Regions from separate parts of the Sphingomonas sp. HMP6 genome, predicted to be linked through region 3. Evidence: predicted binding sites of a transcription regulator. Region 3 holds the regulator's gene; each other region holds the start of a gene.
What was found. Region 3 encodes LexA, which represses DNA repair genes until DNA is damaged. Its sites were predicted from a motif close to GTTCCNCNCTTGTTCT; they were not measured.

Region 1 (7,543 bases), 1.5 Mb from region 3:
GCTGTGCCACGACGATCGCTTCGGGCGGGATGATGGGGTCGAGCGGTTCGGGGAGGCGTCCTGTGGCTTGGTCGAGCCGGGCGATCAGCGCGCCGCCGAAGCGCCGGGCGAGCGGGGCGCGGGGGAGGGCGGCAAGCTGCCCGACGGTGTCGACGCCGAGGCGCTTGAGCAAGTCGATCGCGCGTTCCTCGAGTCGGAGTGCTGCGGTGGGGAGCGGGGCGATCGCGTCGAAATGCGCGGCGGGTTCGCAGATTTGCGGGGCGTAGCGCGCGAGTGCCCAGGCGGCACCCGGCGTATCGGCAACGGCAAGGCGTGCGGTGAAACCGGCGCGCGCGAGCAGGCGCACGATGCCGCGCGCCATCCGCGCCTCCCCGCCGAACAGATGCGCGGTGCCGGAGATGTCGAGGAACAGGCCGTCTTCGCCGGATAGGGCGACGATCGGGCACCAGCGCCGCGCCGCCCGCAGCGCGAGATCGCGTAAGGCGGCGCGGTCGCGCTGCGGATCGGCGGGACGGAGGTCGAGCTCGGGCACCAGCGCGCGCGCTTGCGTCGCCGCCATGCCAGGGTTGATCCCGAGCGCGCGCGCCGCGGGGGAGGCGGCGGCGATGACGAGTTTGTTGCCTTGTTGTTGGGTGGTGACGAGGGGGAGAGGGGCTTCTCTACCAATGCTATTTTTCGTCACCCCGGCCCTGTGCCGGGGTCCACTCCTCAACGCGGAAGGCAGAGCGTGCTGCGCGGTGGACCCCGGCACAAGGCCGGGGTGACGGTGTATTTGTGGGGCATGGTTCTGCCCACCCGCCCGCGCATCCCTGACCGGTGTCGCGCCCTCGTCCGGGGACATCGGCTTGAACGGATGCGCGCTCTCGCTCCGTGCCCAGCGCGCACCGGGACGCCAGCCGCCGACATGGGGGGCGGCGGGTCGGGCAGGGTCGGACGGCCCCACTGAAAGCACGGCCTCAGGCGGCGCGGCGATACGCTCGGCCTGCGCCGTCAGCCGAACGATCCGTTCGATCGGCCAATCGGGCAGGTAGAGCGAGGCGACCCGTTTCATCGCATGCCTCCATCGTCCATTCGGCGGATTCGCCGCCGCGTTGGCGGACCAGCTCCACCCCCCACATCGCGCGTCCGACTCCCGCCGCTCCGACCGGCAGTGCTGCCGAGGGGGCGGACGCGATCCGCCAGCGCGTCACGGCGGCGGACGGGACGGCGAGCGGATTGCCACCGCGCCCCCCTTTTCCGGTCTGGTCAGAAGCCGCCCGCGCATGGCGTTTCAACAGCAAGGCGATCGTTTTGCCGCCCTCCGCCGCCAGTTGCAGGCGGCGCGTATTGGGCATGGCGGCGCGCTTCACTTCGCCGACCACCGCGCCAAGGCCACGGTGACGCAGCCCTTCCTCCATCAGGGCGAGCAGTTCGGCATCGTCGGCGGCCTCGGCATAGATCAGCCGTTCGGGTGCGAGCCCCGCTTGATAGAGGCCGGGCGCGAACAGATCGCGCCGTCGCACCACCCACAGCACCGGCCCCCAGGCGCGCGCCGCGATCCCGGCCATGAACAGCGTTGCGGCGGCATCATCCGACGGGCTGGGGCTGGCGGCGGCGATTTCGTGGAGCGAATCGAGCCGCAGACCGCCCGTCGCCAAGCGCTCGTCGATCGTAGCGATCCCGAACGGCAGCACCGGGCGCCGACGCAAGCCGTCGCCCGCGACCTTCTTCAGGCTTTCGCGCAATTCGGCGACGATTGCGGCATGGGGACGGGCGGCGGAGGACACAGGACACGACTCGCAGAAGCAGGACTGTTCCTATTTTGTTCTCTTTCGTCCTACTGAGTCAAGCTGCTCCGTCACCGGAACGGGACAGGCCGTCGCATTCCGCTCACGCGACCCTCTCGCCAAGCCCCGCGAAATTTTATAACAACGGCGTGATAGAACGAATCCGCGTGCCGACTGTTTGAATGAGAGCACGTTCCCGCTGGAGAGACCATGGCAAGCGACCGCGTCCCTGCCCATTTGAAGCCCAATCTGCCCCCACTGTCGCTGTATGTGCCCGAACCCAAGTTCCGGCCCGGCGACACGGTCGATTTCACGCAAGTGCCGATTCCCCCGGCCGGGCAGGCACGTCGGCCCGACACCGCCGATGCCGCCGACAGCTTCCGTGATCTCGCTTTCGATCTGGTCCGCGTGCTCGATGATTCGGGGCAGGCAGTCGGCCCGTGGAACCCGCGCCTGTCGCCCGATACGCTGCGCGCGATGTTGCGCAGCATGGCGTTGGTCCGCGCGTTCGACGAACGCATGTTTCGCGCGCAACGCCAGGGCAAGACCAGCTTCTACATGAAGTGTACCGGCGAGGAAGCGGTCGCGGTCGCGGCGGCGTATGCGCTCGATTATGAGGACATGTGCTTCCCGTCCTATCGCCAGCAAGGCCTGCTGATCGCGCGCGGCTGGTCGATGGTCGACATGATGAACCAGATCTATTCGAACACGGCGGATCGTTTGCAGGGCAAGCAGTTGCCGATCATGTATTCGGTCAAGGAAGCCGGGTTCTTCTCGATCTCCGGCAACCTCACCACGCAATATCCGCAAGCGGTCGGCTGGGCGATGGCGAGCGCGGCCAAGGGTGATACGCGGATCGCGGCGACGTGGTGCGGCGAAGGATCGACCGCCGAGGGGGATTTTCATTCGGCCTGCACCTTTGCCAGCGTCTATCGCGCGCCGGTGATCTTCAACGTCGTCAACAATCAATGGGCGATCTCATCGTTCTCGGGCTTTGCCGGTGCGGAATCGACGACGTTTGCGGCGCGTGCGGTCGGCTACGGGATCGCCGGCTTGCGGGTCGATGGCAATGACGCGCTGGCGGTCTATGCCGCCACTGCCTGGGCAGCGGAGCGCGCGCGCACCAATCAGGGGCCGACGCTGATCGAGCATTTCACCTACCGCGCCGAAGGGCATTCGACCTCCGATGACCCCGGCCAATATCGCTCGGCGGGCGAGCCGACGGCGTGGCCGCTCGGCGACCCGATCAAGCGGTTGAAGGAGCATCTGATCGCGATCGGCGAATGGGATGAGGTGCGCCACGCCGCGCAGGATCTCGAACTCGCCGAATCGGTAAAGCGCGCGCAGAAGGAAGCCGAGGCCAATGGCATCCTCGGCCACGGCCTGCATCAGCCGCTCGACACGCTGTTCGACGGTGTGTTTGAGGAAATGCCGTGGCATTTGCGCGAGCAGCAAGCGCAGATGATCGCCGAGGAGACCGCCAGCGGCCGACCGTGGGCGCGGAAGGCATGATGATCGATCGTCGTTTCCTGCTCGGCGCGGGCGGCGCATTGGCGCTGTCGCCGTTCTTCCCGGCGATCGCCGCCGATACGAAGGTGAACCCGCAAACGGTTGATCTCGCGGTGTCGGCCAAGCGATCGACCAAATTGACCGTGTGGCGCCCGGCCAAGCCGAAGGGCGTTGTGCTGTTCTCGACCGGGCATGGTTCGTGGCCGGAGCGCTATGGCTTGCTGGTCGATCTGCTCACCGCCAACGGCTTTGCGGTGTTCGCGCCGCTTCACGTCGATTCGGTGCACTATCCCGATCGCGACAAGTTCAGCCCCCAGGCGGGTTTTTCGGAGCGGCTGTTCGATATGAAGGCGGCCGCCGCGTACGCCAGCGCCGCGCTGCCCGGCCTGCCGGTGATTGCCGCGGGGCACAGCTTCGGCACGCTCCTCGCCTTGTGCCTCGGCGGGTCGCTTGGCTATTTCGGCGCACTCCGCAATCCCGCAGTCAAGGCGGTGCTGGGCTTCTCCACCCCCGGCAAGATCCCCGTGCTGGTTCAGCCCAATGCATACGCGACGCTGGCCGTGCCGACGCTGCTGATCACCGGCACGAAGGACGTCGTTCCTGGCTTTGCCGAAAATCCCGCCGACCATCTCTTCCCGATCGAATCGAGCCCGTCGGGCGGCAAGTTCGCCATCGTGGTGGACGGGGCGGATCACGGGCTGGTCGCCGAACCCACCCCATTGGCGCGCGTGCAGGCACCGGTGAAGGATTTCCTCGCCGGCTACGCCTTTGATCGGAACAGCAGCAAGGCCGCGCTGGCGCGCTACAAGGCGGCGGGCGGCGACACCTTCATCGTGCGGAATACGGCCATATGAACGACATGATCGACAGCGCGCGCCCGGATGAGGCCCCGACTTCCACCCGGATGAACATGATCCAGGCGATCAATTCGGCGATGGACGTGATGATGGCGCGCGATCCCGACATCGTCGTGATGGGCGAGGATGTCGGCTATTTCGGCGGCGTGTTCCGCGCGACCGCGGGGTTGCAGGCGAAATACGGCAAGACGCGCGTGTTCGATACGCCAATCACCGAATGCGGCATCATCGGCGTCGCGGTCGGGATGGGTGCTTACGGCCTGCGCCCGGTGCCCGAAATCCAGTTCGCCGATTATATCTATCCCGCACTCGATCAGCTCGTGTCGGAGGCGGCGCGGCTGCGCTATCGCTCGGCGGGCGAATTCACCGCGCCGATCACGGTGCGCTCGCCCTTCGGCGGCGGCATCTTCGGCGGGCAGACGCACTCGCAGAGCCCCGAAGGCATCTTCACCCACGTCTCGGGCATCAAGACGGTGATCCCATCGACGCCGTATGACGCCAAGGGCCTGTTGATCGCCGCGATCGAGGACAATGACCCGACGATCTTCTTCGAGCCCAAGCGCATCTATAACGGCCCGTTCGACGGCCATTGGGACAAGCCGACGCAGAATTGGTCGCAGCATCCCGCCGGCGACGTGCCGACCGGCTATTACAAGATCGAACTCGGCAAGGCGAAGGTGGTCCGCGCGGGCGAGGCGCTGACGGTGCTCGCCTACGGCACGATGGTGCATGTCGCGCTCGCCGTGATCGAGGAAGCGGGCGTCGATGCCGAGGTGATCGATCTGCGCACGCTTGTGCCGCTCGACATCGAGACGATCGCAGCGTCGGTGCAAAAGACCGGACGCTGCATGATCGTGCATGAGGCGACGCGGACCAGCGGCTTTGGCGCGGAGCTGTCGGCGCAAGTCCAGGAACGCTGCTTCTACCATCTCGAAGCCCCGATCGAGCGCGTGACCGGCTTCGACACGCCCTATCCGCATAGCCTCGAATGGGCGTATTTCCCCGGGCCGGTGCGGATCGGCGAGGCGCTCAAGAAGATCATGAAGGCCTGACGTCCCCCGCGGCCCCCACCCACATACGGATTTATTGAGATGGCACGCTTCACCTTCAAACTCCCCGATATCGGCGAAGGCATTTCCGAGGCCGAGATCGTCGCCTGGCACGTCAAGGTTGGCGATCGGATCGAGGAGGACCAGCAAATCGCCGACATGATGACCGACAAGGCGACCGTGGAGATGGAATCGCCGGTGTCGGGGACCGTGATCGAACTGGCGGGTGAAGTCGGCGATCAGGTCTCGATCGGTGCCGCGCTGGTGGTGATCGAGACCGAAGGGGATTTCTCGGCGTCCGAAGCGCCTGCGTTGGAGCCGGTGACGGATGAGGTGAAGGCCGCACCGCTTTCCAGCGAGCAGGAAGAGGTGGCGGAGCAATATGAGGCGGAGAATCCGGGGGTAGAGGCACCTTCTTCCTCCCTCCCGCTTGCGGGAGGGGGCGGGCGCGCGCTCGCCACCGACGGCCCCGTTGATGGCGCGAGCCCACCCCCAGCCCCTCCCGCGGGCGGGAGGGGAGAAGAGCGAGTCCTCGCCTCTCCCGCCGTCCGCGCGCGCGCGGCCGATCTCGGCATCGATCTGGCGCACGTGAAGACCGAAAGCGACCGCGTCCGCCACAGCGATCTCGACGCGTTCCTGCGCTACGGCCAGGGGCAGGGCTACCACGCCCCGCACGCGTCGCACGCCCGCGCCGACGAAGCGGTCAAGGTCATCGGGATGCGCCGCCGCATCGCCGAGAATATGGCGGCGTCGAAGCGCGCGATCCCGCATTTCACCTATGTCGATGAAGTGGACGTCACCGCGCTCGAGGCGATGCGCGCCGATCTCAACGCCAATCGCGGGCAGCGGCCAAAGCTGACGATGCTCCCGTTGCTGATCGCGGCGATTTGCAAGACGGTGCCCGCCTTCCCGATGATCAACGCGCGCTACGATGACGAAGCGGGCGTGGTCACGCGGCACGGCAGCGTCCATCTCGGCATGGCGACACAGACTGATGCCGGGCTGACCGTCCCCGTCATCCGCGATGCGCAGGACCGCAACGTGTGGCAGCTCGCGACCGAAATCCTGCGGCTGGCCGAGGCGGCGCGCGCCAATAAGCTCACCCCGCAGGAAATGGGCGGCGGCACGCTGACCGTCACCTCGCTCGGGCCGCTCGGCGGGATCGCGACGACACCGGTGATCAACCGCCCCGAAGTCGCGATCATCGGTCCGAACAAGATCGTCGAGCGTCCGGTCTTTATGGGCGACGAGATCGTGCGCGCGAAACTGATGAACCTGTCGATCAGCTGCGATCACCGTGTGGTCGATGGGTGGGATGCGGCGAGCTTCGTCCAGGCGTTGAAGAAGTATCTGGAGACGCCGGTGCTGTTGTTCGCGGACTAAACCGCTGGGCGGAGGACGCGTCGGCTCCCGAAAGGGTGCGCGCCGCTGTCCGCTTGGCGCGTATACAGGCGGTCGTGCTATCTGCCGGGCAGGAGGGCGTTTGCCATGAAGCATGAGGTCCGGTTCCCCAATGCCGCCGGGGTGATGCTCGCCGGGTCGATCGAGCTGCCGCCGGGGCGCGTTCGCGCGGTCGCGGTGTTTGCGCATTGCTTCACCTGCACCGCGCGTAGCCACGGCGCGCGGCGGGTGAGTCTTGCGCTCGCCGAGCAGGGGATCGCGACGCTGCGCTTCGATTTCACGGGTCTCGGCGACAGCGAAGGGGCGTTCGCGGACAGCCATTTCACCGCCAATGTCGATGATCTGGTCGCGGCGGCGGCGTATCTGGAAAGCAGCATAGGCGCGCCGGCGATCCTGATCGGCCATTCGCTCGGCGTCGCGGCGGTGATTGCGGCGGCGGAGCAGATTCCCTCGGTAAAGGCGGTCGTGACGATCGCCGCGCCGTTCGATCCCGCGCATGTCCTGCATCTCATCAAGGGTACCGAGGATATCGGCGATCAGCAGACCGAAGTGTCGATCGGCGGGCGGCCATTCCGGATCGGGCGCGATTTCCTCGACTCGGTCGCGGGGCAGGATCAGGCGGCGCGGCTCGGGCGGTTGAAGCGGGCGCTGCTGGTGCTGCATTCGGCGACCGATGCGACCGTCGGGATCGAGAATGCGCGCGCGATTTTCGAGGCGGCGAAGCATCCCAAGAGCTTCGTGGCCTTGAACGGCGCGGATCATTTGCTGACCGATCCTGAGCAGGCGAGCTATGCCGCGATGATCATCGCCGCCTGGGTGCAGCCTTTTCTCGGCCCAGCCATGCCTATCGATGCAGTGCCCGAGGGACATGTCCGCGTTACCTCGACCGAGGCGAAGTTCGTGCAGATCGTCGATTCATCGGGCCACACCTTCCTGGCTGACGAACCGCTTGCGGTGGGCG
Region 2 (7,543 bases), 690 kb from region 3:
ACGCCGGAGAGGCCGCTGCCGATCTGGCTGGCGAGGCGGATGCGTTGGGATTCGCCGCCGGAGAGCGTGCCGCTGGTGCGGTCTAGGTTGAGGTAATCGAGGCCGACATTGTTGAGGAAGCCGAGCCGCTCAAGGATTTCCTTGAGGATGCGTTCGGCGATGGCGTTTTGTTGCGTGGAGAGGTCGGCGGGGACGCTCTCGAACCAGGTGAGCGCGTCGACCACCGACAGGCGTGTGACCGACGAGATGTCGCGCATGCCGATCTTGACCGCGAGTGCCTCGGGCTTGAGGCGCGCGCCGCCGCACACTTCGCACGGGGCGGAGCTTTGGTATTTGGAGAGTTCCTCGCGCATCCACGCGCTTTCGGTGCTGAGCATGCGGCGGTTGAGGTTGCCGATGACGCCCTCGAACGGTTTCTTGACGTCATACGACTTCTTGCCGTCGATGAAGGTGAGCGTGACGGGCTTGCCGCCGGTGCCGTGGAGGATGATGAGCTGCACTTCGCCGGGGAGGTCCTCCCACGGCGTCTCCAGGCTGAAGCCGAATTCGCGCGCGAGGCTGCCGAGGACTTGCATGTAATATGGCGACGGCGGGTTGGACTTGGCCCAGGGGACGACCGCGCCCTTCTTGATGCTGAGCGCGTGGTTGGGGACGACGAGGTCCTCGTCGAACAGCAGTTTTTCGCCGAGGCCATCGCACGCCGGGCACGCGCCTTGGGGTGCGTTGAAGCTGAACAGCCGGGGTTCGATTTCGGCGATGGTGAAGCCGGAGACGGGGCAGGCGAATTTTTCGGAGAAGACGATGCGGTTGGCGGGGATGCCGGCGCCCTTCATCTTTTGCTCGGGGGCGCCGCCTAGACTCCCCTCCCGCTCGCGGGAGGGGCTGGGGGAGGGCATGTCCGCTTGAAACGACTGTGGGATTTCGCGGACAGCCCCTCCCCCAGCCCCTCCCGCAAGCGGGAGGGGAGCAGAAAGCGCCTCCGCCACCGTGCCATCCACCAGATCCACATAGGCCAGCCCCTCGGCGAGCTTCAGCGCAGCCTCGAAACTCTCGGCCAGGCGCGTCGCCATGTCGGGGCCGACGACGAGGCGATCGACCACCACCTCGACATCATGCTTCAGTTTTTTGTCGAGCGCCGGGGCCTCGTCGATCTCGTAAATCTCGCCGTCGATGCGGACGCGCGTGAAGCCGGCCTTCTGCCATTCGAGCAGCTCCTTGCGATACTCGCCCTTCCGCGCGCGGACGACGGGGGCGAGCAAGTAGAGCCGCGTGCCCTCGGGCAGCGCCATGACGCGGTCGACCATCTGGCTGACGGTTTGCGCCGAGATCGGCAGGCCGGTCGCGGGGCTGTACGGAATGCCGACGCGCGCCCACAGCAGACGCATGTAATCGTAGATTTCGGTGACGGTCGCGACGGTCGAGCGCGGGTTGCGGCTGGTGGTCTTCTGCTCGATGCTGATCGCTGGCGACAGGCCCTCGATATGGTCGACATCGGGCTTCTGCATCAGTTCGAGGAACTGGCGCGCATAGGCCGACAGCGATTCGACATAGCGCCGCTGCCCCTCGGCATAGATCGTGTCGAAGGCGAGGCTCGATTTGCCCGACCCGGACAGGCCGGTGATGACGGTCAGCGTATCGCGCGGAATGTCCACGCTCACATCCTTGAGGTTGTGCTCGCGCGCGCCGCGTACGGAAATATGAGTCAGCATGGGGCCGGTTTGTTCCAGATTTGTTCGGGTGACGCAAGCGACGGGTTGCGGGGTGGAGATGGGGCGTTAGGATGCGCGGGGCAAGGGTGAGGGGGCGATATGCACTGGACGTTGTTGACGATGATTTCGGGCCTCGCCGGACAGGTGCCGGGCGCAGCGCCGGACACCCCGACCACCAGCGTTGCAGCGCCTGCAGATAGTCCGGCGATGGCGATTGCACGCGCCAATCGTACGAAAATGAAAGCTCCGCCGAGACCGAAAGCCCGTCTCAAGCCCGACTATCCCGAAGTGGAACGGGCCGCGCTGCACGGCGGCACGGTATCGGTCGCGGCAATCGTAAACGAAACCGGGACGATCGAAGAGGCGACCATCGTGCGCAGTTCCAGTTTCCCCGCGCTGGATGCGGCGGCGTTGGACGTTGTGCGCACGGGCAGTTTCATACCCGCCAAGGATGCAAACGACACGCCGATCGCGGTGCCGGTGTCGTTACCGATTCGATTCGATCCCTATGACCTGAGCGGCGATGTAACAGTTGCTACCGAACCGGAGCAGACATATCCCGACGCAGAACGCGCTGCCGGGCACCACGGTCGCGTGCTTGTGGTTGGCGTCGTCGATGTCGATGGGGCGCTGACCCGCGCGGAAGTCTCGGCGAGTAGTCGAGCACCGGGTCTCGACGCTGCGGCGCTGGCGACGGCGCGGGCCACGCGCTTTGAAGTCCGTCGCGACGATAAAGGTCAGGCGCTGCCGACGCCGGTTCGCATGGCGTATGAGTATGACAGTTTTCGCTCCCCCGGCAAAGGCGGCGGAGTGCTACGCTATCGCTGCGACCAGTTCGTGCTGGATCAGGATTGGTGGCGTTCTACCTTTCCACCAAAGGAGCGTGGCGAGTTTTATACGATGATGCTGGGCCTCGGGACGTTGGCACAATTGCGCGGTGGCAAACTCGACTTCACTTCGGCCTCGCTGGCTGATTTTGAAGTGCGTTGGACCAAAGCGATTGAAGCTTGTCGTGCGCACCCAACGACATTGATGATCGACCACCTCAAGCCGGAGGGCGAGTGGGCGCGGCGGGCGGCCGAGCCACGTCGCTAGCGTCCCCGCCCCCCATACCCCGGCAGCCCCAGCTTCCACCGGATCGCCGCCGCCCTGAGCGCGAAGCCCGCTGCAGCCGCCACGCCCGCAGCCAACGTCGGCTCCACCCCCAGCGTCACCAGCGCGACGTGCAGCCCCGCTGCCAGTGCCGCTGCCGTCACATACAGTTCCGGCCGCATCAGGATCGAGGGTTCGCCCGCCAGCACGTCGCGGATGATGCCGCCGACGCACGCCGTCACCACACCCATCAGCGCGGCGGGGACCGGGGGCACGCCGAACGCTAGCGCCTTGGCCGCGCCGAACACGGCGTACGCCGCGAGGCCGACCGCATCGAGCCAGTCGAGCGCGGTCGTCTGCCCCTGCGGCCCACGCCACCAGCCGGCCGGCGTCAGCCACACCAGCCCCGCGACCGCCAGACAGATTGCCGACACAAACGGATCATGCACCCAGAACACCGGCGCGCCGATCAGCAGATCGCGTACCGACCCGCCGCCCACGCCGGTGATGAGCGCGAAGAACGCCGCCGTCACGAACGTCTGTCCGCGCCCGGCGGCAGCGAGCGCCCCGGTGATTGCGAAGACGGCGATCCCGAACAGATCGAGCCACGGCAGGATGGAGCCGAATTGCCAGGGGTGGAGCGGGAGCATGATGCTGTCTAAGCGATCCGTTGCTCCGAAGCGTGCATTAAAACGCGCGCGTTACGCCAAGCTCTACGCTTAGCCGACGATAGTCGTATATTCCGACGCTCGACCGATTGCGTTCGTAGGCAAACCGCGCAACCGGAGCGAGCGCCAGCAACGCGAGCTTGCGCAACACGAGCCCCGTACCGATCCGAACGAAATTATCGTAACGCCTTGCGGTGTAGAGTAACAATCGCGCGTCGGCGTCGAGGTGACGATACGTAACCGTGCCGAAGAGCGTCGCAGTCTTGACGTCTCGCCATACCAACGCCGTGACGCCGCCTGAGGTGTTCGCAAAGCCGGGATCGCGCGCGATCTGCCGATCCATCGACACGGTAATGCTACCCCCCATGCGCGGGGTAAAGGCCCGCTCGACCGCTAGCGACGCATTATAAATCGAGCCGCTTTGCAGATCGTTCAGGCTGTAATCCGCACGTGCGGCGGAGGCATCGATTTCGATCTGTCCGCGCCTGCCCACCACATGCGTCCAATTGATCGCGCCACCGATCGTGCGCGCATAAAAGACACCGCCATAATAGCGATTGGTCAGGGTGGCGGTCGGCCGAATACGGTCACGTGGCAAAGTGACCTCAGGACCGAGCGCCAAGGACGCCGACACGTCGTTGAATTGCGTTTCGCCATAAAGACTTGCCGCGGCCGAAACACGTCCGAGCAATGCCATACGGTTCGCGATCGGCAGGCGGGCGTACCCCTGACCGGCAAGCCTCGCTCCTAAACCGGATCTTTCGCGCGCATCTCGGCTCAAGGTCAACGGCGCGATGACTGTGTCCAGCGTGACCGCATTGGTGGCGCGGTTGATATTGGTATCGGGCGCGATCGCGACATCGATCGATCCTCCGAAACGTTTGGTCGTTCGCAGCGCGTTGGTGAACTGATCGACCACCACGGCTACGTCAGCGGGAAGTGCGCCGCTACGCGCTTGCCGCAACTGCCGCCGCGCACCATCGGAATCACCAAGAAGCACAAGCACGCGCGCCAGCTCCATCCTGACTCGCGCCCCATCTGGCTTTTCATCGAGTAAAGCGCGGAGAACGATCGCTGCATCCTTGTAGCGTTTCTCTTCCGCCAGCAACATACCGAGCCGGAAGCGCGCCTCGGATCGAATTTCGAGATCAGGATCGCGTGTCAGGGCACGGTAGATCGTCTCAGCGTCGGTATTGTTGCCGGTGGCGCGCTTGGCTTCGGCTAGCTCGAACAAGGCTACAGGGCCGAGCTGCTGCGTTTCCGCAACGGAAGGCTCGGCCTGCAAGTACAGTAAGGGCATACGCCAGTCTTTCAGACTCTGCGCGCTAGCGCTTCGCGACAAAAACGCCGACTATATTTACATCTTTACTTGGATTTGAGACATAGCTGTAGTTCAGTATCGTCTGGCCGGCGGCTTCATTCGCGACCGGCCCGTAAAATGCACCAAGCGCCGATCCCGTCACGCCATGGTCGCTGAACAACTGGTTCGCATAAAGTGTGAAAGTTGAACCAGAGATATTGCCGTTCAGCGTTAAGGTGTCGAAATCACGCATGAGTCCGGTCAGCGTCTCGCGACCAGTTAAGGTCATTCCACCCCGCAGGCTGTTGTCAACGAAGTTGGCCGTGAAATTCACCGTCCCAGTCACGTCGTAAATCGATGTGGCGACGCGATCGGAAAAGGGGCTGCCGCCGCTCACGGGCGTCGCCGTCGCGTAAACGTTACCGTTATAGGTCGCCGCGCCGACGCGTGGCATCTGGGTCGCTGGAGTTAATGCGCCATATGGAAGATAGACCCGGGTTGCGAGCTCCTTGCCTGCGGCGACAGACGTGTCGCGGATCTGAAGGTCCAGGAAACTCGCGTAAGACAGGGCCAATTCGCCGTTCCCTGCACCGGGCGCATAGGCCAGCAGTCGCAAAGTTCGCGCGCCATCAGTCTTTTGGTAAACGGTGAAACGGCTGTTGCTTTCTGCAGCGACGATATCGGACTGCGAGAAGTTCAAGTTCGTCAGGTTCGTCTCGACACGGGAAAAGCTGCGCCCGTCGAGCGAGGCATCAATTCGCTGGCCATTGCCATTCAATTCAAGACCGCGTGTGGCCGGTGTGTAGGTAACACTAAACGGAGCGCCCTGCGTCACTGAAACATATTCGGCGGGAAGCTGCGTCGCCGTATTCCGAACATAGGCGGCATACGCGACGTTATTCGAAGAGAATGTCTGCGGAGCGGTTAGTGTGTCGAGCCTGGTGCTGCCGCCGAGTGCGCCCTGTCGCCCAATGATCGCGCCGACCGCAACATCTCCGCCGGGTCCGCTAACCCCAACGCTGCTCCCGGCTCTGGTCGTGAACACCGCACCAAATTCGTTAGCGGATGGGCCGTAAAAGCGCCCATTCAATTCTCCGATCATCCCGCTCATACCGAAGAACGTGAACGTGCCTGCAAAGGCTCCATTACCCGTGCCGATGCTCCCGCCGCCAGCAAATCCGCTGCGAAACTCGGTAATTCCGCTCACCGTATTGATGCCTGAAATCGGCCCCGACAAAGACGCCATTCCGGTCGCGAAGTCTGCCGTCATGGCACCACTTCCAGCAAGCGCGATCGGTTCGAGCCGAAAGGCGGTCGCAAGCGTTCCAATTAGTGCGATATCGTAGACGGCAGCTCCCGTTCGCGGCATGCCTGTCGAAGGCGTAGTCACACCATAGGTAAAGGCATCGAACGAGCCCGAAACACTGCTGCTGCCACTCACCTGCCGCTGCCAAAACCCTCCACCCACATATTGATACGTAAGCGTGCCGGTGGTGCCCGGTTTCGTGAGCGTCAGAGAGTCGGTCGTAGCACCATTGGCGACATCATATTGGACGGTCGTGGCGCTTTCCGCTGATTTGCTCGAAAAGGTTTGCGTCCGTCCCGCCACCGAGACGGTGTACGATCGCGCGATGGCGTCATAGGCCACGCTCAACGTGGAGCGAACGGCCGTGCCTGGAACGGCGGAGCCCGGTGCAAACGTCGCGCTCCCGGTGCTTGCGTCGTTCGTGAACGACTCACTTACCAGCGTCGGTAAAAGAGAGACGTTGGTTGCGGGCGGGGTCGGCGACGGCGACGGCGACGGCGACGGCGACGGCGACGGGGTGGGCGCTACAACGACCGGTGGCGGAGTCGCGTTGACGCCAGCGCCTCCGCCGCAAGCGGATAACAGAGCCAGCCCCGACACAGTTAATACCAAACGAACTTTAATAAACCCCCCCGAGTTTTACCTTCTTCGCCAGCAATCGTCGCGAATGCAAAGCAAATTTACGTCAAAAAAACCAAATGATTACATATTGTCAAAACGAACAAGATTTTGAGCTTGGCTACGCTGAGAGCGCATCAGACGTGTATCGCCTTGCCCCGCACCGCCATAGCTGCTTCCTTGATCGCCTCCGAATGCGTCGGATGTGCATGGCAGGTGTAGGCGATGTCCTCGCTCGTCGCGCCCATTTCCATCGCCAGCCCCGCCTCGGCGATCATGGTGCCGGCCGGGACCGCGATCGCCCAGACGCCCAACACGCGGTCGGATTTTGCGTCGGCGATGATCTTCACGAAGCCATCGGGATCGTGATTGGTCTTGGCGCGGCTGTTGCCCGCCATCGGGAATTTGCCGACCTTGATTTCCCCTTTGGCGGCAGCGGCTTCCTCGGTCAGGCCGATGCCGGCGATCTCGGGCCAGGTGTAGACGACGAGCGGGATGACATCGTGGTTCACGATGCCGGTGAGGCCGGCGATATTCTCGGCGACCGCAATGCCTTCATCCTCGGCCTTGTGCGCGAGCATCGGGCCGGGGATGACATCGCCGATCGCCCAGACGCCGGGAACCCTCGTCTGGAAGCGGTGGTCGGTGTCGATCTGGCCGCGCGCGTTGACGCTGAGACCAGCCTTGTCGAGCGCGAGGCCGTCGGTATTGGGGCGGCGGCCGATCGACACGAGCACGCAATCTGCCTCGATCGTTTCGGCAGCACCACCGGCGGCGGGCTCGATCGTAACGGTGGCGGTTTCGCCGTTGACCGCGACGCCCGTGACCTTGGTCGACAGCTTGAAGTCGA
Region 3 (7,543 bases):
CCATCCGCTCAGCGCGATCCGCGGCGGCGATCCCGCGCACAATGCCGCGGCACTCCGCCGCTTGCTCCAGGGCGAGCGCGGTGCCTATCGGGACGCGGTGTTGCTCAACGCTGCCGCCGCGCTCGTCGTCGCGGGCCGGACGCACGACCTTGTCGATGGTGCCGCCATGGCGGCCGACGCGATCGACAACACTGCCGCCAACACCCTGCTCGATCGCTGGATCGCTTATTCATGACCGACATTCTCAACCGCATCCTCGAAACCAAGCGCGCTGAAGTCGCCGCCCGCAAGGCGACCGTGCCGCTTAGCGACCTAGACGCGCGCATCGCCGAACAGACTAAGCCGCGTGGCTTTCGTGCAGCACTCGATGCCCGCGCCGCCACCGGCTACGCGCTCGTCGCGGAGGTGAAGAAGGCCAGCCCGTCCAAGGGCATCATCCGCGAGGATTTCGACCCCGAAGCCCATGCCCGCGCTTATCAGGCGGGCGGCGCGACGTGCTTGTCGGTGCTGACCGACGAAGCGTGGTTCCAAGGCGCCGATGCGTATCTGGAGACGGCGCGCGCCGCGTGCGACCTGCCGGTCCTGCGCAAGGATTTCATGGTCGATCCATGGCAAGTCCCCGAATCGCGCAGCATCGGGGCCGATGCGATCCTGCTGATCATGGCCGCGATCGACGACGTGCTTCTTGCCGAAATCGAGGCGAGCGCGCTGGAATGCGGCATGGACGTATTGGTCGAGGTGCATTCGCAGGCCGAAATGGACCGCGCGATGAAGCTCAAATCGCGGCTGATCGGCGTCAACAACCGCGACCTGCGCACCTTCACGGTCGACTTTGCCCGAACCTACGAACTGGTGTCCAAGGCCCCGAAGGATTGCACCTTCGTCGCCGAAAGCGGCCTGATGACGCGCGCCGATCTCGATGCGATGGCCGAACATGACATCAAATGCTTCCTGATCGGCGAAGCACTGATGCGCGCGCCCGATGTCGAGGCGGCAACGCGAGTGCTGGTGGGGTGAGCGACCTCACCCACCTCGACGCCACCGGTGCCGCGCACATGGTCGATGTCGGCGCGAAAGCCGACACCCGCCGCGAGGCGGTAGCCACCGGTCGGATCGAGATGAGCGCAGAAGCAGCCCGCGCGATCCGCGAAGGCACCGCGCTGAAGGGCGACGTGCTCGCTGTCGCGCGCGTCGCCGGGATCATGGCGGCGAAGCGTACCGCTGAGTTGATTCCTTTGTGCCACCCGCTCCCGCTCACCCGCGTGGCGATCGATCTCGCGGTGGACGAAACCGGCGTCACCGCCACCGCCACCGCCGCGACGGCGGGCAAAACCGGGGTCGAGATGGAAGCACTCACCGCCGTCTCGGTCACACTGCTGACGATCTACGACATGGCCAAGGCGATCGACAAAGGCATGACGATCGGCGGGGTGCAGTTGCTCACCAAAACCGGCGGCAAATCGGGCGACTGGGCGCGCTGAGCAGCGCCTGCGCTTTCCCTAAAACGACGCTTCCCCGGCGAAGGCCGGGGCCCAGTCGGAATGGCAGAGGTAACGGAGCGCTGCCGCTCGCCTTCCACCGTTTCGCAACTGGGCCCCGGCCTCCGCCGGGGAAGGAAATAGGATCGACCTGCGCCGCAAGTCGATCCTGGATCAATCAGAACTTTCCCGACAGCGACACGCCGATGATGCGCGGGTCGTTGAAGACGGCGGCGTTGTAGTTATCGAGCACGCCCTTGAGGTTTTTCTCGTCGGTCAGATTGCGAACATAGACCGCGATTTCATACTTGTTGTCCGGCGCGGCATAACCCGCCTTCAAACCAACCTCGAACGTACCGTCGGAGGTGTATTCGATCGTCTTATACGGCACGAAGCTGGTGAAGCCCTGCACCGTCGCATCGCCCGCCAGGAACAGCTTGCCGCCATTGCCGAGCGGCAGGTCGTAGCGGGCATTGCCGTCGAACTGATACTTCGGCGCATTGGGCAATGCGTTGCCGTTGATCTGCGCCAGCGTCGCCGTACCGACATTGATCGTCGGGTTGAGCACGGTGCAGGTGACCACGCCGTTCAGCTTGCACACCGGCGTATAGACGCGCGTGTCGTTCACTTCCGTATGCAGCACGCTGCCGCCGAGGCCGAGCGTCAGGTTGCGCACCGGACGCCACGTCAGTTCGGCTTCACCACCCCAAGCCTGCGCCTGATTGGCGTTGAACAACAGGCCGTTGTTGTTGGCATCGTTGCCGTTCAACTGGATGTTCTTGACCTTGTAGTAGAACCCCGTCGCGTTGAAGCGCAGCGTGTTGCCGAACAGGTTCGACTTGAAGCCCGCCTCGTACGACGTGATCGTCTCCGAACCCGCCGTCACGAACGCCGAGCTGAACACGGCGTTGCGGCCCTGGATCGTCGGCCCACGGAAACCGCGCGAGACGCGCGCGAATACGTTGACGTCCGGGTTCACTTCATAGCGCAGGCTCCCCTCCCAACTCGGCTGCGTGTCGGCGAGCCGGACATTGGTCGCCGCCGTCACCGGGAAGGTCACCACGCCAGCAGCATTGCGCGGCGGCGTGACCAGACGCGTCGTCTTCTCGTCATAGGTCACGCGCACGCCGCCGGTCAGAGTCAGCTTCGGCAGAAGCTCGTAGCTCGCCTGGCCGAAGCCCGCGTACGACGTGTTGACGTTGCGCAGGACGACGAAATTGTTCGGGTTGGGCGTCGTACCAAACGAATTGTTGAGCAGGAAAAAGCCGCGCTGCGCGAATTCGGTGGTGTCGCGCGACTCGAAATAGATCCCGCCGACCTGCCATTTGAAGCGACCATTGCCATTGCTCGCCAAGCGGACTTCCTCGCTCAGCTGATCGAGATCGATCACGCGACCACGGCTCTGGCCGTAGAAGCGTCCGCCGGGGAAGTTGGCCGCGATCCCGCCGTCGGTGTCGCCACGGCTCGACCCCGAGGTCGTCTCATACGCCGTGATCGAGGTCAGCGTGACGCCGCCGAAATCGTTCTTCGCGTTGAACGATGCGCCGTACGTCTTGTACGCCTGCGGGCTGTTGAGCGCTTCGTCATTGCCGACGGCATCGCGCGGTTCGGCGCTCACGTCGTTCGACCCGAGCTTGATCGCGCCGCGATGGAACAGCGTCGCGGTGCCGCTGTAATGGCGCGCATGCGCCGACAGGATGCCGGTGAAGCCGGTGTCCGGCGGGGTCAGCATCAATTGGACGCGTACGTCCTTCTCATCGAAGCGGCCGAGCACGTTCTTGCCGCCGACGGTGCCGTCACCGCTGACGCCGTTGAAGGTGTTGTCGATCCAATTGTCGCGATGCTGGTACAGCGCCGAAACGCGGAACGAGAGCACGTCCTTGACGATCGGCCCGCCGACGCCCGCATCGACGCTGATCGTGTTGTAGCTGCCGTACGATGCCGTCGCGCGGCCTTCGAACGCGTTGCTCGGACGGATCGTGTCAAACTTGATGATGCCCGCCGTCGTGTTGCGGCCGAACAGCGTACCCTGCGGCCCGCGCAGCACTTCGATCTGGCGCACGTCGAACACCGGGTTCGATTTGAGCACGACATGCTCCAGCACGACATCGTCCTGGATGATCGACACCGGCTGCGATGCGCCGAGGTAGAAATCGACGTTGCCGAGACCGCGGATGTAGAAGCGCGGGAAGATGCGGCCGGTGGTCGATTCGACGTAGAGGCCGGGCACGCGGTTGGCGAGTTCGAGTAGCGTATCGCTGCCGCCCGTCGTGTAGGTGCGCAGATCGTCGCCTTGCAGCACGCCGACCGAGACCGGCACCGACTGCAGATTTTCGCGGCGGCGCTGGGCAGTGACGACGATGTCGCCGAGGCTGTCGCTATCGGTGGCCTGCGCGGTCGCGGCAGCAGGCGTCGCGACGGGCGCGTCCTGCGCGCTGGCGGCGCTTGCCCAAAGCGCGGAGAAGGCCGTGCCGAACAGAAGTGCGGACTTGGCGGCGAGCGATTTAGACATGAGAGTTTCCCACTTTTTGATTGAGCTATTGATATGAAGATGCGCGCGCAGGGCACTCCCGGGCTCCTGCGCTGCACTCTGCCGGACGACCTTCATCTGAGTGAAATGCCGCCGGTCACCGCGCGCTAGGCGCGGTTTAAGGCGTTATGATGACAGCGCGAATTGGCCGGTGGATTCTCATCGACTGTGGCTTTTTGGTCATCTCGCGTCGGGGCCAGCAACCCGCGAGAATCGGCGCTCCGAAACCGCGCGCCCCTCGACGCGGCACCCGCTGGCACGATACAGGCACGCCATGCCCCCACCCCTCCTCTCCGTCACCGATGCCCAAACCCGCCTGTTTGCGCTCGGCACCCCCGTCGCGGTCCAGACGGTGCCGCTGCGCGAAGCATCCGGGCGCTGGTCGGCGGCCGACGTGCTGGCGCTGCGAACGCAACCGACGACCGATCTATCGGCGATGGACGGTTACGCGCTCCGCTTCGACGATCTGCCCGGTCCTTTGACGGTGATCGGCGAAAGCGCGGCGGGGCGTCGCTTCGATGGCACGCTCGGTGCGAACCAGTCCGTCCGCATCTTCACCGGGGCGGCAATGCCCGCGGGTGCCGATAGTGTGCTCGTCCAGGAAGAGGCAGCGCGCGATGGCGAGACGCTCCGCTTGGCAGGCGAAGGTCCGAAACGTGGCGGCAATGTCCGCCGCAAGGGCCTCGATTTCAGCGCCGGCGAAACGCTTGTCGGCGCGGGCGAGCGGCTCACCCCGGCGCGGATCGCGCTCGCCGCCATCGCCGGGCACGGCACACTCCCAGTGCGCCGACGGGTCCGCGTTGCGATCATGGCGAGCGGCGACGAACTCGTCGCGCCCGGTGCCCCCCTCACCGCCGATGCGCTGCCCGAATCGAACGGCGTCATGCTCGCCGCCTTGCTGGCCGATCTCCCGGTCGAGGTGATCGATCTCGGCATCCTGCCCGATCGGATCGACGCGATCGTCGACACCTTCGCACAGGTCGATGCCGACATCCTCGTCACCACCGGCGGTGCCTCGGTCGGCGACCACGATTTGATCCGCCCCGCGCTTCAGGCGGCGGGCGGAAATCTCGATTTCTGGCGAATCGCGCTGCGGCCGGGCAAGCCGATGCTGGCGGGACGGTTGCGCAACACCGTCGTGCTCGGCTTGCCGGGCAACCCAGTGTCGGCCTTCGTGACCGCGACGATCTTCCTTCGCCCGCTGATCGCTCATCTGGCAGCCGCCGCCACCCCGCTGCCAGGCACACGCCACGCGATCCTCGGTGTCGCCCTGCCCGCGAACGACCACCGCCAGGACTATCTGCGCGCCACGACGAACGATGGCCGCGTCGCACCGGCGGACCGGCAGGACTCCTCGATGGTCCGCACGCTCGCCCGCGCCGACTGTCTCATCGTCCGCGCGCCGCACGCCCCCGCCGCTGCGCCCGGCGACTCGGTGGAAGTCATCCTGCTCGCGTAACCCGCCCGGCTTGACGCGCGATTTTTCGTTCCGTATAGGTTCGTCGTCTGTTCCGACGAAAGGGCCGCGACATGCTTACCCGCAAGCAGCATGAGTTGATCTGCTTCATCAACGACCGGCTCGACGAGACCGGGGTCTCCCCCTCGTTCGAGGAAATGAAGGAAGCGCTCGACCTCAAGTCCAAGTCTGGCGTGCACCGCCTGATCAGCGCGCTCGAGGAACGCCAGTTCATCCGCCGCCTGCCCAACCGGGCCCGCGCACTCGAAGTGCTCAAGATGCCCGAACGCGGGACCAAGGCACCGACCAAGGTCGCAGCCGAGGCCGCAGCGCCCAGCAACGTGCGCCATCTGCCCGAACCCGCCAACGACGTGATCGAAATCCCGCTGCACGGCCGCATCGCGGCCGGCGTGCCGATCGAAGCGTTCGAGGGTGCCTCGATGCTCGCCGTCCCCGCCGCCCTGCTCGGCAGTGGCGAGCATTACGCGCTCGAAGTGTCGGGGGATTCGATGGTCGAGGCGGGGATTCTGGACGGCGATTACGCGCTGATCCGCCGCCAGGAAATCGCCCGCGACGGCGAGATCGTCGTGGCCTTGATCGAGGAAAGCGAAGCGACGCTCAAATTCTTCCGTCGTGAGGGCGCGATGATCCGGCTCGACCCCGCCAACCGCGCTTACGATCCGCAACGCTACGCGCCCGCGCAGGTCCGCGTGCAGGGCAAGCTCGCCGGTATCCTGCGCCGTTACGATTGAACGGCGGGCGTCGGCTGCGCGGTGCGATCGACGCGATCGCCGGGCTTGAAGCAGGCCGCCGTCTCGAACCCGTTCGGCATGATCGGAACGCGGTCCAGCGGGCTTCGGGGCAATTTGGCAGTGCAGTTAGCGGGCCGGTCCGCCTGATCGGGCGCCATTTTTCACCTTGCCCCAAGTGCGCCGCAGCCGCTCCGGCGGCAGCGGCGCGGCGATCCACGGATGCGTATCGCCGGACTGCCGCACCGTCCGCACCGCGCCCCGCTCGAAGCTGATCGCCACGCCACCGGTCCGCACCAGTACCGGCCGGTCGAGCCGCAACCAGCGTGGCGTGCATCCGCGCGGTAATCGCCGCTCGCTGACCACGATATCCGCCGTCCGGCACGCCGCGATCAACTCGGCAACCGGCACCAGATAGGCACTCCGTGTCGCCACGACACGCCAGTCGCGCCCGCCCGCACGGCGCGTCATCAAACACAGATCGCGGCTGCACCGCGCCTCTGGATGGTCCGACAGCAGCATCGGCAGGCCGTCTATCCCGCCATTTTCTGTCAGCATATCGGCGGTGTAATCCCCCACCCGGTCGCGCAGCAACGCAATATCCCCACCATCGGTACGGATCGCGAGATGCCGCCCGTCTCCTGTCACCAGCAGATCGGGTGCTGGGGTCGCCAGCGCCCAGATCGCCCCTGCCGCCAGCGGTATCAGCCCCAGCCGCCGCCACCGCGTCCGCCACAAAGCGATCCACAGCCCACCCGCCACCATCAACGCATAGGCCCCGCCCGGCATCGCGGGCAGCGGCGCGACCGCTCCGGGAATTGCCGCCGTCGTCCGCGCGATCCACAGCAGCAGATCGAGCGAGCGCGCCGTCAGCCACCAGAACGGCGCTCCCGCCCCCACTGTGTCGAACAGCAACGCCAGCGCCTCCAGCGGCATGGTGACAAAAGTTGTCAGCGGGATCGCGATGATATTGGCGACCGCGCCGTACACCCCGGCCTTGTGAAAATGGAACAAGGAGATCGGGATCAGCGCCAATTCGACCACGATTCCCGTCAACAACAGCGCCACAATCCCACGCCCGATCGCCGCCGCCCGCGATTGCTCGCGCGGGGCGAACCACCGCCGCACCACAGGATGTTCGTTGAGCGCGATGATCGATGCGACCGCCGCAAACGAAAGCTGAAAGCTCGGCCCCGCCAAAGCCTCGGGGTATAGCAACAACACGATCACCGCCCCCGCCGCGACCAGCCGCAGCGTCAGCGCCTCGCGCCCCAGCACAAGCGCCACCAGCACGAAAAGTGCTGCGACGCATGACCGGATCGTCGGCACC

Region 1: the regulator LexA is predicted to act here: its motif matches at 1,793-1,808, upstream of HMP06_RS09425 (ImuA family protein).
Region 2: the regulator LexA is predicted to act here: its motif matches at 1,721-1,736, upstream of uvrA (excinuclease ABC subunit UvrA).

What each region holds. Positions count from the first base shown of each region.
Region 1 is NZ_AP022672.1:1,893,614-1,901,156, reverse strand. It holds gene HMP06_RS09430 (DNA polymerase Y family protein) at 1-682, opposite strand, end outside; gene HMP06_RS09425 (ImuA family protein) at 957-1,724, opposite strand; gene HMP06_RS09420 (3-methyl-2-oxobutanoate dehydrogenase (2-methylpropanoyl-transferring) subunit alpha) at 1,977-3,278, shown strand; gene HMP06_RS09415 (alpha/beta hydrolase) at 3,275-4,129, shown strand; gene HMP06_RS09410 (alpha-ketoacid dehydrogenase subunit beta) at 4,180-5,184, shown strand; gene HMP06_RS09405 (dihydrolipoamide acetyltransferase family protein) at 5,224-6,564, shown strand; gene HMP06_RS09400 (bifunctional alpha/beta hydrolase/OsmC family protein) at 6,670-7,543, shown strand, end outside.
Region 2 is NZ_AP022672.1:3,304,606-3,312,148, reverse strand. It holds gene uvrA (excinuclease ABC subunit UvrA) at 1-1,709, opposite strand, end outside; gene HMP06_RS16200 (energy transducer TonB) at 1,830-2,804, shown strand; gene HMP06_RS16195 (trimeric intracellular cation channel family protein) at 2,801-3,451, opposite strand; gene HMP06_RS16190 (tetratricopeptide repeat protein) at 3,489-4,769, opposite strand; gene HMP06_RS16185 (transferrin-binding protein-like solute binding protein) at 4,795-6,417, opposite strand; gene lpdA (dihydrolipoyl dehydrogenase) at 6,831-7,543, opposite strand, start outside.
Region 3 is NZ_AP022672.1:354,663-362,205, reverse strand. It holds gene trpD (anthranilate phosphoribosyltransferase) at 1-235, shown strand, start outside; gene trpC (indole-3-glycerol phosphate synthase TrpC) at 232-1,017, shown strand; gene moaC (cyclic pyranopterin monophosphate synthase MoaC) at 1,014-1,481, shown strand; gene HMP06_RS01740 (TonB-dependent receptor) at 1,657-3,990, opposite strand; gene HMP06_RS01735 (molybdopterin molybdotransferase MoeA) at 4,283-5,467, shown strand; gene lexA (transcriptional repressor LexA) at 5,539-6,216, shown strand; gene HMP06_RS01725 (ComEC/Rec2 family competence protein) at 6,343-7,543, opposite strand, start outside.